DNA from 2 places in the Bradyrhizobium sp. UNPA324 genome. Region 2 is predicted to be linked to the other one. Evidence: riboswitches for the same ligand, from Rfam matches in the RefSeq annotation. Region 2 holds a riboswitch; the other holds the start of a gene.
The links. Region 2 has a riboswitch for cobalamin ahead of UNPA324_RS18375 (DUF1636 family protein). Riboswitches for the same ligand answer to the same signal wherever they lie in the genome.
Positions count from the first base shown of each region.

Region 1: linked by a shared signal. The riboswitch ahead of UNPA324_RS21275 (TonB-dependent receptor) and the one ahead of UNPA324_RS18375 (DUF1636 family protein) in region 2 are both predicted to bind cobalamin.

Region 1 covers NZ_LFJD01000004.1:4,420,632-4,428,015, forward strand. Annotated here, with positions in the region: gene UNPA324_RS21270 (hypothetical protein) at 114-695, opposite strand; gene UNPA324_RS21275 (TonB-dependent receptor) at 797-3,028, opposite strand; cobalamin riboswitch at 3,143-3,356, opposite strand; gene UNPA324_RS21280 (hypothetical protein) at 3,459-3,710, opposite strand; gene UNPA324_RS21285 (hypothetical protein) at 3,855-4,064, opposite strand; gene UNPA324_RS35225 (hypothetical protein) at 4,215-4,391, opposite strand; gene UNPA324_RS21290 (adenylate/guanylate cyclase domain-containing protein) at 4,497-6,233, opposite strand; gene UNPA324_RS21295 (lytic transglycosylase domain-containing protein) at 6,558-7,384, shown strand, end outside.
Region 2 covers NZ_LFJD01000004.1:3,788,154-3,795,537, reverse strand. Annotated here, with positions in the region: gene cbiB (adenosylcobinamide-phosphate synthase CbiB) at 1-389, shown strand, start outside; gene cobD (threonine-phosphate decarboxylase CobD) at 401-1,366, shown strand; gene UNPA324_RS18385 (cobyric acid synthase) at 1,355-2,803, opposite strand; gene cobO (cob(I)yrinic acid a,c-diamide adenosyltransferase) at 2,827-3,462, opposite strand; cobalamin riboswitch at 3,503-3,722, shown strand; gene UNPA324_RS18375 (DUF1636 family protein) at 3,817-4,191, shown strand; gene cobW (cobalamin biosynthesis protein CobW) at 4,188-5,222, shown strand; gene cobN (cobaltochelatase subunit CobN) at 5,222-7,384, shown strand, end outside.

The sequences.
Region 1 (7,384 bases), 630 kb from region 2:
AAGGCGGGGAATCCAGTACGCCGCGGCCTCTCGGTTCTATCGCTGGCGCCACTGGAATACTGGATCGCCCGGTTGAACCGGGCGATGACACCACGTGTGTAACTGCAGATCGCTCAGGCCGACATTGCGCCCTTCCGCCCGAACGGATCGATCAGGCGGACGATCTCGCAGACGGCGACGAGGCCGGCCAGCCAGACGGCGCTGGTCAGCCCAATGCGCAAGACGATGGCGAGGGTGAAAGCGCCCTCTCCGCCGAGGACCGGCGTCGCGGCAAGCAGCGCGAGCTCGTAAGTCCCGTAGGCGGCGACGAGCGCGACCATCATCATCGGCGGCGTGCGGCCCTGCGGCAGCATGCGGAGGACGGCCGACGCCGCGGCGGTCGACACAAGCGCAGCCGCGCCGATGACGAAGCCCCAGGCGATCGTGCTGCCGTCGATGGGATAATGCAGCGCGCTGAAACCGATGGTCTGGTTGACCAGCCAGGCGCCGGTGACGACGAGCAGCGCCGGGCGCAGCGGCAGCATCGCCGCGGCAACGACCGCGAAGGCCGCAAACGGCGTCGCACAGGCAAATGCGAAGCTTGCAAGCGCGCATGATGCGGTCAGCAGCGCAAAGCAGAACATCGGCGCAAGGCGCGGCGCGACCGGGTGAATCCGGCAGCCGTCGCCGCGAGACGGCAGGATGCCGCGAGTCATGATGCTAAGAGTCATGATGCTAAGAGGCATGAGTGATCTCCTTCTTCGAATTCCAGTCCATTTGAGGGCGTGCGACGGCCCTGGCGAGGTGAAAGCCTTGATCAGAACGTAGCGCCGGCCTTGAGCAGATAGGTGCGGCCGGGCAGCGGATAGGCGCTGAAACGGCCGTCCGTGAAGGTGCTGGCGATGGCATAGTCGTAGTAAAGTGCATTCAGCACATTGTTGACGCTGAGCGACCAGAAATAGCGCTCATACTGACCGCTGAGCTTGAGGTCGATCGTGCCATTGGCCGGGATCGGCTTCTGGGTGCCCGCCTGGTCGTTGTCCATGCGCCGTTCGCTCCAGAAGCGCGCGGTGGCATCGAGCACCAGATAATTCTGCCGGATGTTCCAGGTGACACCCGCACTCGCCGTATAGCGCGACACCAGCGGCACGTCGTTGCCGGCCCAGACGCCTTCGCGGAAGACGGCGCGGGTATAAGCCATGCCGGAGCGCAGCAGCAGGGCCTCGTTGACGCGATAGGACAGGCTGGTCTCCGAGCCGTAGCGCCGGGTCGGATCGAGATTGGTGTTGTAGAACAGGACCGGGCTGAAATGGACCTCGTTGGTGAGGTCCATCAGATAGAGGCTGCTCTGCAGCTGCAGCCCCCCGCCCTTGATGTGCAGACCGCCCTCGATGTCGTGCGAGGTCTGGGTCTTGAGCTGGAACGTTTGCGGGATCGCCGCGAAGGTCAGGGGATCGAAGGAAGGCCCCGAGGACAGGCGCTCGTCGACGTCAGGCGTGCGGAACGCGCGCGCGGCGCGGCCGAACAGCGAGACCGTGTCATTGAGGCGATGTTCGGCCCCGAGATGCAGCGCATATTGGGTCTCGTCGCTCGTCAGCGGCAGCGCGCCGATGTCGGCGTTGAACGGCGCCGCCGCGTCGAAATTGTCGCGTGCCTCAAGACGGACATTCTGCACACGTGCGCCGTAGGAGACATCGGTCGTGGGCAGCACCCCCAATGTGTGCTGGACATAACCCGCGACCGTCTGCTGCCTGAGGTCGTAATTGTGCCAGGCGGCGAGCCGCTGCCCCGCGCCGCGGTTCTGCTGAAAGCTCGCATCGTAATAGTCGATGCCGGTCAGGAGCTGCGATGGCATGCCGAGCAGCAGGCTCTTCACACTGAGCCGCGGCGTGATCGACCATGTCGTCAGATTGGAATCGACATAAGTCGACGTGAAGAAGGCCGGAACCGGCGTCGGGCTGGAGAAGAACGCACTCTGCTGCTTCTTGTCGCGCACACCGCCGTCGACGATGAGATCGACGCCGTTGACCAGGGTCTTGGCGAAGCCGGCTGTCGCGCCAAAGCCCTGCTGGTTGGCGTGGTTGAACGGCGTGCTGGTCCCTCGGCGGTTGCTCTTGAGCTCATCGAGGCCGATGGAGGGATCGACGGTGCGGCCGCCCGGCAGTCGCAACTCCTGATTGTCGCCGGTGACGGTAAGAAAAGCGGTCAGGCCTGATGTGGTGTAGTTGAGATTGCCGACGCCGTTCTCCTGGGAATAGCGATTGTTGTCGCGATAGCCGTCGGTCCTGACGGCATTACCGTAGAACGAGGTCGACCACGGACCGGAATTGAGCGAGGTCGAGACGTTGCCGAGCTTGGTGTTGAACGAGCCGAAGCCGGCTTCGATGCGCGCCGTCACGGGCGGTCCGCCGATTCCGGTCTTGGTGACGATGTTGATGACGCCGCCGACCGCGTTGTCGCCGTAGAGCACCGCTCCGGAATTTCCGCGCGTGACCTCGATACGCTCGATCGAATGGAGCGGGATGGTGGAGAGGTCCACCTGCGCCATGTCGACGTCGTTGAGCCGCCGGCCGTTGACCAGCACCAGCGTGTTGGCGGTGGCAAAGGCGCCGAAGCCACGCAGGTCCACGCTGGTCTTGGCGCCGATCTGGCCGCCATAGAACGTCGTGATCTGGGCCCCCGGGGTCTGCGCGGCGATGATCTCGGCAAGCGTCTGCGACGGCGAATGCGCGATATCCGCGGCCGTGATGACGGTCGTGGCGGTCCCGATGATGCCGCTGTTGGCGGCAACAGCTTCCGAGCCGGATGAGCCGGTGCCATCGCCTGCCGGCGCGAGATTCACAGTTCGCCGCGGCCTCGTCGCGTCGCCCTCACCGATCGCTCTGGCCCGCGTGCGGTTCTGATCGTCGGGCTTGCTCACTTCGATCGGCGGCAACTGCTCGGCAAGAGCCTGCTGGGCGGAGGCGGAGGATAGATCGAGCGAGTGGAGTGAGACAGACGCGAACAGGCCAGCGCGGAGGCGCCGGACGGCAGAGACGAAACGGGACAATGTTGTAACCTCGGTATGACGTCAGTGGCACGTCACAGCGAACGAGGTTTCACGGCGGAGCAATGAACCGCTCCGGTGAAGCCAATGTCTGTACTCCCCGACCGACATCTTCGCGTGTGACCACGGCTGACGGCAGGTCTCCTGGCTCGCGGGTCATTACCTTGCGTCGCCTTCCCAGGACCGAGATTCCCAGTGGCACAGGACGAAAGATTCACCGCTTACAGTTGCGGGGGCAGCCGTGGCGTTGAGACAAATCCCGGCGTTGGGACCTCCCGCACCACATTCCCTTTTGATCTCCATGGGGAGAACCGTCGCGATCATTTACGTGTCGTTCCACCGGAGAGTCAATCGAGTGGTCGATCGATGTCGGCGCCGCGAGCCGGCATCGACGCACCGGCCAATGCAAGTCCACGAAACGGGTGCCGGCCGCTCAGGTTCGCCCTCGCAAACGTTGGGCCTGCGCCCAGGCGACAGCGACATCGCGTGGCGGAACATCGACGCGCTTGATCGGGGTCAATTCGCCGGAGGCCGAGACGATCGCGGTTTCCTCGCGCCGGCAGCGCGTGCAGACAAAACGGACCTCATGCGGGGATGCCGACCAGTTCGACCGCTTCACATTGGCCGCCATCGGCCAGGCATCGCAATGCGAGCACGACACCAGAAATCGACCTGGATCGAGCATACCCATTTCCATCGGACTCCGCGTCCTGCCGCCTCCTTCAATGATTAATCCAAGTGAATCGTTCCGGTGCCCAAGCACCGTCAGTTCCGCCCGATCAGCCGGCGACCTCGGGCTCGCGTTCCCGCCGCCGCAGGCGTCGGGATCTCAGCGCGCGCCCTTGAGGGTGCAGGAGGTCGAGCAGGTGACGGTGGTGCCGTGATCGCATGCTTTGCAGGCGTTGACGCACTGGTTCATGTCGCGGGGGTTGTAGCTGTAGTTCCGCAGCGCGCAGACCGGCGTCGAGCCGGTGATGTCCTGCTCCTGGTCGCAGGCCGCCGTCATGAGCGCGATGATGATCACGGCAACGAGGCGCATGGAATCGCCCTGTCAGGCATGGCAAATGGCACTCACGAGGCACGTTGCATTGCAGCGAGCCCCGGCCTTCCCACCGCTGGCATCGCCGATCAGCGACGCCCGCATGCCTAAGGATGCGCGCCAAATCTTAAGAACGGATTGCTGCCGGCCTCAGGCCGCAGCCTTGGTCGCGATCGCCTGCCGCATGTCCACCGCCAGCTGACGGTACTGCTCCGAAAGCTTCAGATAGAACTCGCGCTTGGTGCTGTCGGTGGCGAGCTTGGCGATCAGCTCGCATTCGGCGGTGAGTGTCTCGAACCGTTCCAGCCTATCCTGAAGTTCTGGCATCGGCGTGTCCCCATCAGACGCCTCAAGGACATCCAACCTAAGCCCGGGAAATAGGTCACGGCGAACATCGTTATCGAGCAGAAGCAATTTTTCCGGTGCGGCAGCCTATTTGCTGTCGAGGCGCCAGGCGCCGTCCCATCCCTCGCCCGGCGGGCTCGCCTCGAACTGCGCGACGCGCCCGAGCATCGTGAGCGAGGGGCCGTCGCCGGGGACGGCTTCGAGCGCCGCGTTGAAGGCAGCACGCGCCGCATCGAAGCGCCGGGCGCGATAGGCGGCGAGCGCTTCGACATAGTGCATACGCAAGCTGTCCTGCGCATCGGTGAGTGCGCCCGCCCTCGCCATCACCTCGAAGATCGCCTGCGGCGCGGTCTGGCCGGCGACGGCCAGACGATCGATCTCGCGCAGCTCGAGCCGCGATCCGATCGCTTCGGCGGTGGCCTGTGAGATCAGGATGCGGGTGCCATAGACCTTGTTGACGGCTTCCAGCCGCGAGGCCAGGTTCACGGCATCGCCCATCACGGTGAAGCTCATCATCAGTTCGGAGCCGATGCTGCCGGTCAGCACCTCGCCGGTGGCAATGCCGATCCGCAAGTCGCACGGCGCGGGCATGGCGCGGATGCCGAGCAGGTCGGGCAGCTGGCGCTGCAGCGCGGGGACCTGGTCGGCCATCTCGATCGCCGCGATGCCGGCAAGGAGCGCCTGCTCGTCATCCTCGATGAAGGGCGGGCCCCAATAGGACATGATGGCATCGCCGATATACTTGTCGATGATGCCGCGATTGCTCCTGATGGGGGCGGACATCACCGTGAAATAGTGGTTCATCACCTTGACGAGGCCGCGCGGCGTCATGCCCTCGCTCATCGAGGTGAAGCCGCTCATGTCGCAGAACATGATGGTCATGACCCGGCGCTCGCCGTCGATCGCGACCTCCGGCCGGTCGATCAGCCCCTGCACCACCTTGGGATCGATGTAGCGGCCAAAGGTTTCGCGGATGCGCTCGTTGTGCCTGAGCTGCTCGGTCATGCGGTTGAAGGCCGCGGCGAGCTCGCCGATCTCGTCCTGAGTGGAGACGGTGATGGTCTTGTCGAAGCGGCCGGCCTCGACCTCGCGGGTGCCGGCGAGCAGCAGCCGCACCGGGCGCGTGATGCCGCTGGACACCAGAAGGGCAAAGACAAAGCCGACGATCGCCGCGAGCAACGTCACGACGCCCGAAACGACGATCGCCTGATGCTGGCGGCTGATCACCTGCGAGGTCGAGAAGAACACCTGCGTCAGCATGTCGGCGCGGATTGCATCGACCTTCCGGTTGAACTGATCGCGCAGCACGTCGATGTGTTCCAGCGTGCCGCGGGCCTCCGCCATCTGCTTGGCATCGACCTGCTTGAGCAGCCTTGCATGGTCCTCGTTGAGATCGCGCCGCAGCTCGGTGACGGCGGTCTCGATGCGGATATCGATCCGCCCCAGCGCGGCATTGTCGGAATAGGTTCTGGGGTCGTCGATGATCGCGTTGACGAGGGTACGCGCGGCCTCGGCCTCCTCCTCGATCTTGCGGTCCGATTCCTCGAAGTCGCGAAGGCGCGCCGCATAGGCCTCCTCGTCCGACGGGGCCTCCATCCTGGTCATGACCATCCGCCGCAGCGCCAGCCCCCGCTCCAGCGAGCGGATGTTGGCGCGGGCCAGATGGCTATAGGCCGGAATGTAGCGGTTGGTCAGCTCGTCGAGCAGGACACCGACCTGGCTCGACATCACCATCGACAGGATCGAGGTGACCAGCATCAGGACGATCAATCCGAGGGCGATGCCGACGATCTTGCGCCGGATCGACTGGTTGAAAATCGGCATAGGTACGGGAGCAAAGGCTGAAAGGACGGAACTAGGGAACTCAATACACCTGATTTGGCCGCCGGAACACGTGCATCTGTGCCTCCGTGACGCCGGGAGCCGTTTGGCGCGGCGCGCGGGCCCAATACGTTAACAAAAGATTAAAGAATTGCCTGTGCCGACACTTGGTGAGTTCCCGAGTTCCAATCCGGATTTTGCCGCATTGTTGCGACAGCGTGAGGAATGGGAGACGATACCGTGGCATCGTTTGGTGTCGTCTTTGATTCTCAAGCCGCATGTCGTCGCGGACCTTGGTTTGTAGTGGTTTCGCAGGGGGACCATCGAATGAACCAGTGCCTACGCTCGCTCGCGTGTGTCGTTGCCGTGGCCGCATTGGCCCTCCTCCCCACCGAGCTGGCGGCCAAGAGCAGCCACAAATCATCCGCGCCGAAGAAGTCGCATGAGGCGAAAGCCGGCAAGCCGCGTCATGCGGCGGCCAAGTCCTCGGCAAAATCGCGCCACGGCAAGCATGCCGAGGCCAAGCGCAGGTCGAAGAAGACCGACGACTTGCCTGCGGACAAGCCGGCCGCACCGGCGCTGACCGGCGACCTCGCCGCGCTGAAGGACGCGATCGACCTCGCGCGCAAGGGCAAGAGCGATGACGCGAGCGCGGCGCGCGACCGCATCATCGATCCCGCCGGACAGAAGCTCGCGGACTGGTTCATGCTGCGCCATTCCGAGAGCACCGCGAATTTCAAGCGCTACGCCGCCTTCCTCACGGCCAATCCGGACTGGCCGAGCCGCGCGCTGCTGCGCCGCCGTGCCGAGGCGCGGCTGTGGCAGGAGAAGAGCGACGCCGCCATTGTGCACAAATTCACGATGGATCGTCCGACCAGCGCCAAGGGCAAGTTCGCGCTCGCCCGCGTGCTGCTCGCCGAAGGCGACACCGACCGGGCCACGCGGCTGGTGCGCGAGGCCTGGCGCACGGATGAATTGTCCGAGCGCAGCGAGGAGGATTCCTACGAGGCGTTCCGCGATCTCCTCACCGCGGACGATCATCGCGCCCGCATGGACAAGCGGATCGGCGCCAAGGACTACGCCGGCGCGCGGCGCGCCGCAAAACGGCTCGGCGAGGACGCGCTTGCGATCGTCAAGGCCTGCGCCGCCGTGAC
Region 2 (7,384 bases):
CCATGATCGGCCATCGCAGCGAACGGCATGAAGCCTTCGGCTGGGCCGCCGCGCGCGTCGACGATGTCGCCAACTTCGTCCCGGCGCGCCTGACTGGATTCCTGTTCGTGCTGCTGGCGCCGCGACGATCCGGAGCGCTGGCGTGCATGACGCGCGATGCGCGCCGTCATCGCTCGCCCAATGCGGGCTGGCCGGAAGCCGCGATGGCAGGTGGGCTCGGCGTGCGGCTCAGTGGTCCCCGCATCTATCACGGCAGCATCACGAACGAACCCTGGCTCAACGAGGGCGCGCGCGATCCGCTTGCCGCGGATATCGGCGAGGGACTGACGATCTATCGCCGTGCCATGCTGCTGCTTTCCGGCGTGCTTGCGATCCTGGCGTTCGCGTGAAAGAACGGGGCATGCGCGAGCATGGTGGAAATCTCGATCTGGCCGGGCAACGTTTTGGCGGGCGCGCCGAGGACTGGATCGACCTGTCGACCGGGATCAACCGGTTGCCTTATCCCGTGGGGAGTATGAGCGCGCGTGCGTGGAGCGCGCTGCCGTCGCACGCCGAGATCGATACGCTGCATCAGGCCGCGCGGCACGCCTACCGCACCAGCGCGCCGATCGTCGCGCTTGGTGGCGCGCAGGCCGCTATCCAATTGCTGCCGCAACTCGTGCCGCTCGGCAGCGCGCGCATCCTTGCGCCGACCTATAACGAGTATGCGGGTGTGCTGTCGGCCGCGGGCTGGGAGGTGCAGGAGGCTGGCGAGCTCGACGCGCTGGCCGGCGCCGACCTCGCCATCGTCGTCAATCCCAACAACCCCGACGGTCGGAATCATGCGCCAAAGGATTTGCTCGCGCTGCTGCCACGCGTCGGCCGTCTCGTGATCGACGAGAGCTTTGCCGATGCGGTCCCGCAATTGTCGCTTGCGCCTGGAGCGGATCGGCCTGGACTGCTGGTTCTGCGCTCGTTCGGAAAATTTTATGGCCTTGCCGGCGTGCGGCTGGGCTTTGCCCTTGGCAATGCGGCTGATGTGGCCAGGCTCGCGGCGGCTTCGGGTCCATGGCCCGTATCGGGGGCAGCGATCGCGATCGGTTGTCGCGCGTTGCACGACGATGCCTGGGCTGAGGCCACGTCCGCGCGCCTTGCGCGCGACTGCATTCGTCTCGACGAGATGGCGCGCGAGCAGGGATGGCGGCTCGTTGGCGGGACAGCGCTGTTCCGCCTCTACGAGACGCCGGACGCACTCGCTGCGCAGGAGAAGCTGGCACATGGCTATATCTGGTCCCGCGTCTTCGCGCACAATCCGGCGTGGCTGCGGCTCGGGCTTCCGGGCAACGAAGCCGAATGGACGCGCCTTGCCGAGGCGCTAGCGCGCTAGCGAAAGCAGGCCTTCGACGTCGAGATGGCTTTCGATGTGATCTGCGAGGGCGTCGAGCGCGCTTTCGACCCGGGCCATGTAGGGCTCGTCGCCTGCGGGAATGTCGAGCTCGGCGAGGTAGGCCTTGCGGAAATCATCGGAGGCGAAGAGGCCGTGCAAATAGCTGCCCTGCACGTGGCCGTCGCGTGAGATCGCGCCTTCCGGCTCGCCGTTCAGTTTTGCGAAGGGGCGGGCGCGATCCGGTCCATCGGTACGGCCGATGTGGATCTCGTAGGCCTCGATCGGCTGCTCCGTGGCGGCGTGCACGGCCGCGACACGCGTCAGCGTCTTTTGCGGGCTCATCACGGTGTTGACATCCAGCAGCCCGAGACCCGGCGTGTCGCCTGCGGGACCCTCGATGCCGTCGGGGTCGGCGACGCTGCGCCCGAGCATCTGATAGCCGCCGCAGAGGCCAAGGACATGGCCGCCCCTACGGTGATGTGCAAGCAGGTCGATGTCCCAGCCCTGCGCGCGCAGGAAGGCGAGGTCGCCGCGGGTGGATTTTGAGCCCGGGATGATGACAAGACACACGTCGCCCGGGATCGCTTCGCCAGGGCGCACCATCACGAGATCCACGCCCGCCTCGAGCTTGAGCGGATCGAGGTCATCAAAATTGGCGATCCGCGACAGCGCAAGGCAGGCGATCTTGCACTGGCCGGGCTTGCGCGCGTCGCGGAGGCCCAGAGCATCCTCGGCCGGCAGCTCGCCGGCGCGCGCGAACCAGGGCAGCACGCCGAAGCCGCGCCACGACGTTTTCTGTTCGATCAGCCTGTAGCCGTCGTCGAACAGGGTGGGATCGCCGCGGAACTTGTTGATGACGAAGCCCTGGATCATCGCGGCATCGTCGGGGTCGATCACCGTCTTGATGCCGACGAGCTGCGCGATGACGCCGCCGCGGTCGATGTCGCCGACCAGCACGACGGGCACTTCGGCCTTGCGGGCAAAACCCATATTGGCGATGTCGGCCTTGCGCAAATTCACCTCTGCGGGGCTGCCCGCGCCCTCGACCAGCACGAGATCGGCGCGCGCTTTCAGCCGCTCGAAACTCTCCAGCACCGCACCCATCAGCGATGGCTTCATCGTCGCATAGTCGCGCGCGCGTGCGGTCGCGATGCGTTTCCCATGCACGACCACCTGCGCGCCGACATCGGTCTCGGGCTTGAGCAGCACCGGGTTCATGTCGGTGTGCGGCTCGACGCCGGCGGCCAGCGCCTGCAGCGCCTGCGCGCGGCCGATCTCGCCGCCGTCGACGGTGACCGCCGCGTTGTTCGACATGTTCTGCGGCTTGAATGGCAGCACACGCAGGCCCCGCCGCGTGAAGGCGCGCGCAAGGCCGGCGACGATCAGCGACTTGCCCACGTCCGAGCCGGCCCCCTGGATCATCAACGCGCGTGCCATGGTTTTTTCAGAACTTGGTGTGGTCAGAACTCGACGCCGGCCTGCGCTTTGATGCCGGAGCGGAAGGGGTGCTTGACCAGCGTCATCTCGGTGACGAGATCGGCGATCTCGATCAGCTCGTCCTTGGCGTTGCGGCCGGTGAGCACGACATGCGTCATCTCGGGCTTTTGCGTCGTCAGGAACTCGACCACCTCGGCGATGTCGAGATAGTCGTAGCGCAGCGCGATGTTGATCTCGTCCAGCACGACCATGCGCAAATTGGGATCGAGGATGAGCTCCTTGGCCTTCTCCCAGCCGGCGCGCGCGGCGGCGATGTCGCGGGCGCGGTCCTGCGTCTCCCAGGTGAAGCCTTCGCCCATCGCATGGAACTGGCAGAGCTCGCCGAAATGGCCGGTGAGCAGGCGCCGCTCGCCGGTATCCCAGGCGCCCTTGATGAACTGCACGACCGCGCAGGGGAAGCCGTGGGCGACGCAGCGGACGATCATGCCGAAAGCGGAGGAGGACTTGCCCTTGCCGGCGCCGGTGTGGACGATGATGAGGCCCTTTTCGCCGCTCTTGGTCGCCATGATCTTGTCGCGGGCGGCCTTCTTCTTCGCCATTTTCTGGGCATGCCGGGCGTCGGTTTCCTCGGCAGTTTGGGTATCCGGTTCAGGCGTCATCGGTCCCGGTCCTTCGGCTTGACAAGAGGCGGCCACCGGCAAATGGTGGCCCGGCGTTGGTTCCTGTCCTATGACAGGCGAAGAGGGAATGCGATAGGGTCCGAATCGGCAAGATTTGGGTCCAAACTGCAGCCGCCCCCGCGACCGTAACCGGAGAGATGCCCGAAGCCACTGATTCCCTTAGGAATCGGGAAGGCGGGGATCGAAGGGCAAAGCCCTGCTCCGCAAGCCGGGAGACCTGCCAGCGCGGACGAGTTTTGAACCGGCGGACGGGGTGTTCCGCGACGGGGAAACGGGCCTTCTGAAGAACGGTCCGTGTGCCTCATCGCCTCCCGCGTTTATCAGGAAGAGGCGATGACCGTCACACTTCATGTCTGCATCACCTGCCGTGCCGGCCAGACGCTTGGCGAGGGCGAGACGACGCCCGGCAAGCGCCTGCATGGCGCGATCCTCGAGACCGGCGTGCCCGAGGGCGTCAGAGTGGTTCCCGTCGAATGCCTGTCGGCCTGCAGCCAGGGCTGCTCGGTCGCGCTCAGCGCGCCCGGCCGCTGGTCGTACGTCTATGGCCGCCTGTCGGATGCCAATGCGCAGGACGTGGTCGCCGGCGCCGCTGCCTATGCGGCTGCGCCCGATGGAATCGTGCCCTGGCGCAGCCGTCCCGAGATCTTCCGCAAGCAATCGCTTGCGCGCATTCCCCCTGTTGCCGTCGTGCCGGAGGCCGCCGAATGAATTCGCTCGCAAAAGTCCCGGTCACGGTGGTCACCGGTTTCCTCGGTTCCGGCAAGACAACGCTGATCCAGCATCTTCTCGCAAACCCTGACGGCAGGAAGCTCGCCGTGCTCGTCAACGAGTTCGGCAGCGAGGGCGTCGACGGCGAGATCCTGAAGTCCTGCGCCGACGCGAACTGTCCTGAAGAGAACATCGTCGAGCTCGCCAATGGCTGCATCTGCTGCACCGTCGCCGACGATTTCATTCCGACCATGGAGCGATTGCTGGCGCGCCCGGTGCGGCCCGATCATATCCTGATCGAGACCTCGGGCCTGGCGCTGCCGAAGCCGCTGCTCAAGGCGTTCGACTGGCCCGAGATCCGCTCGCGCATCACGGTCGATGGCGTGATCGCGCTCGCCGACGCCGAGGCCGTCGCGGCCGGCCGCTTCGCGCCCGATCCCGACGCCGTCGAAGCGCAGCGCGCGGCGGACGAAAATCTCGATCACGAGACGCCGCTGTCGGAAGTGTTCGAGGACCAGATCGCCTGCGCCGACATCGTGCTGCTGACCAAGGCCGATCTCGCCGGCGCGGCGGGACTTGAAGCTGCGAAGGCTGTGATCACCGCCGAGATGCCGCGCCGAGTGCCGATGCTGCCCGTCACTGACGGCGCGATCGATGCGCGCGTCATTCTCGGCCTCGGCGCTGCCGCCGAGAACGATCTTGCCGCGCGCCCCTCGCATCACGACGGCGAGGAAGAGCACGAGCACGATGATTTCGCCTCCGTCGTGATCGACCTTCCTGAGGTCGTCGACATCGATGCGCTGGTCGGCTCGGTGCAGAAGCTCGCGCGCGAGCAGAACGTGCTGCGCGCCAAGGGCTACATCGCGGTGGCGGGCAAGCCGATGCGCCTGCTGCTGCAAGCGGTCGGCGAGCGCGTGCGCCACCAATTCGACAAACCCTGGGGGGCAGGTCTCAGGCAGTCAAAGCTCGTCGTGATCGGCGAGCATGGCGATATCGACGAGGCCGCGATCAGGTTGGGACTAGGCATCTGATGCATGTCGTCTTCCGCGAGAGCCGCGGTCTGGAGGAGACCGCGACGCCAAGGGACATCGGCCAGGACCCGGCCGATCTCGTGGTGCTCTCGTATTCGGATTCCGACCTTGCAGCGTTTGCGGCCGGCTGGCGCCGCGGCCGCAGCAACTTGCCGTCGCTGCGGCTCGCCAATCTCGCGGAGCTGCGTCATCCGCTGTCGGTCGACACCTATATCGAGCGCACGTTGTCGCAGGCGCGCGGCATTCTGGTGCGGCTGATCGGCGGCGAGTCCTATTGGCCGTACGGGCTGGCTGCCCTTCAACAACTCGCCAAGGATCGTGGCATCGTGCTCGCCGTGCTGCCGGCCGACGGCCGCGATGACACGCGGCTCGATGCCTATTCGACCTTGCCGGTCTCGACGCTGCGCCGGCTCAAGGTGCTCTGCGACACCGGCGGTCCGGTCGCCGCGCAAGCGGCGATCGCGCAACTCGCGCTGGCGTCGGGCCTCTATGCAGGGCCTGTCATCGGTGAGATGACCGTGCCCGAGATGGGCTTCTACGATCCCTTGCGCGGCGTCATTGCTGCGCCAGTGGGTGGCGAGGGGAAGCCGCGTGCCCTGGTGACGTTCTATCGCTCCTATCTCACCGCTGCCGACACCGGCCCGGTCGATGCCCTCATCGCGGCGCTGCGCGACAAGGGCTTTGACGCCTACGGCGTGTTCGTCACCTCGCTGAAGGCTTCGGGTGTTGCGGATTGGCTGCGCGTGCATCTTGCGCAAAATCCTCCGGCCGCGATCGTCAATGCGACGGCGTTCTCGGCCGTAGGCGACGACGGCACGACGCCGTTCGATGCCGCATCCTGTCCGGTATTCCAGGTCGCGCTGTCCACGGCACGGCGCGAGGACTGGGCTGCCTCGCTGCGCGGCCTATCGCCCGGCGATCTCGCGATGCATGTGGTGCTGCCCGAGGTCGATGGACGGCTGTTCGCAGGCGTCGTGAGTTTCAAAACAGCGGCCGAGCGCGATCCCGATCTGCAATTCTCACATCTGGCGCACAGGCCCGACGAGGAGCGGGTGAAGGCCGTTGCCGCGCGCGTTGCGACCTGGCGGCGGCTCGCGGAGAGGCCAACCGCCCAGAAGCATCTGGCGATCGTGCTCTCGAACTATCCGGGACGCCCGCACCAGATCGCGCACGCAGTCGGGCTCGATGCGCTGGCTTCGGTCGAAGCATTGCGGTCCGATCTCGCCGCGGTCGGCTTCGATGTCGCGCCGGTTCGAGCACTCGGTGAGACTCTGCTGAAGCAGAAGCTCAGCTGGAACGTCGCCGATTATCGCGCCGCGCTCTCGCGCCTTCCGCAATCCCTGCAGGATGATCTCGCGCAGGCCTGGGGCGCGCCGGAGAACGATCCGAGCTGCCGTGGCGGCGCGTTTCAATTCGCGGCCATCGCGTGCGGTCAGTCGGTCATCGCGGTTCAGCCGGAGCGTGGCGATGTCGCCACGCGCGATACCGACTATCACGATCTCGCCCGCACGCCGCGCCATGCCTATGTCGCGTTTTACCTGTGGCTCCGCGTGCGTGGGATCGATGCCGTCGTGCACATGGGCGCGCATGGTACGCTGGAATGGTTGCCCGGAAAGTCCGTGGCGCTGTCATCCGCGTGCTGGCCGGAAGCGCTGATCGGCGATTTGCCCGTCATCTATCCCTTTATCGTCAACGATCCCGGCGAAGCCGCGCAGGCCAAGCGTCGCTTAGGTGCCGTCACCATCGGTCATCTGCCGCCGCCGCTGGAGACATCCACGGTGCCAGAGGGGTTGCGGCGGCTCGAACGGTTGCTCGACGAATATTCGACCGCCGATGGTCTGGATCCCGCGCGCCGGCAACGATTGATCGCGGCGATCCGCGACGAGGCGCGTGCGGCGGGTCTCGAAGACGATCTCGGCCTCGATGCCTCGGCCGCGCCGGCCGAAGCGATCCCGCGCATCGACCGCTTCGTCTGCGATCTCAAGGAAAGCCAGTTCGGCGACGGTCTGCACGTGTTCGGCCGCGGCGCCTGCGGCGAAGCAGAACGCGATGCGCTGCTCGCTGCGCTTGCCGGCCAGCGCGTCGCGCCCGGACCATCGGGCTCGCCCTATCGCGGCCGCGCGGACGTGCTGCCGACCGGGCGCAATCTCTTTGCCGTCGAC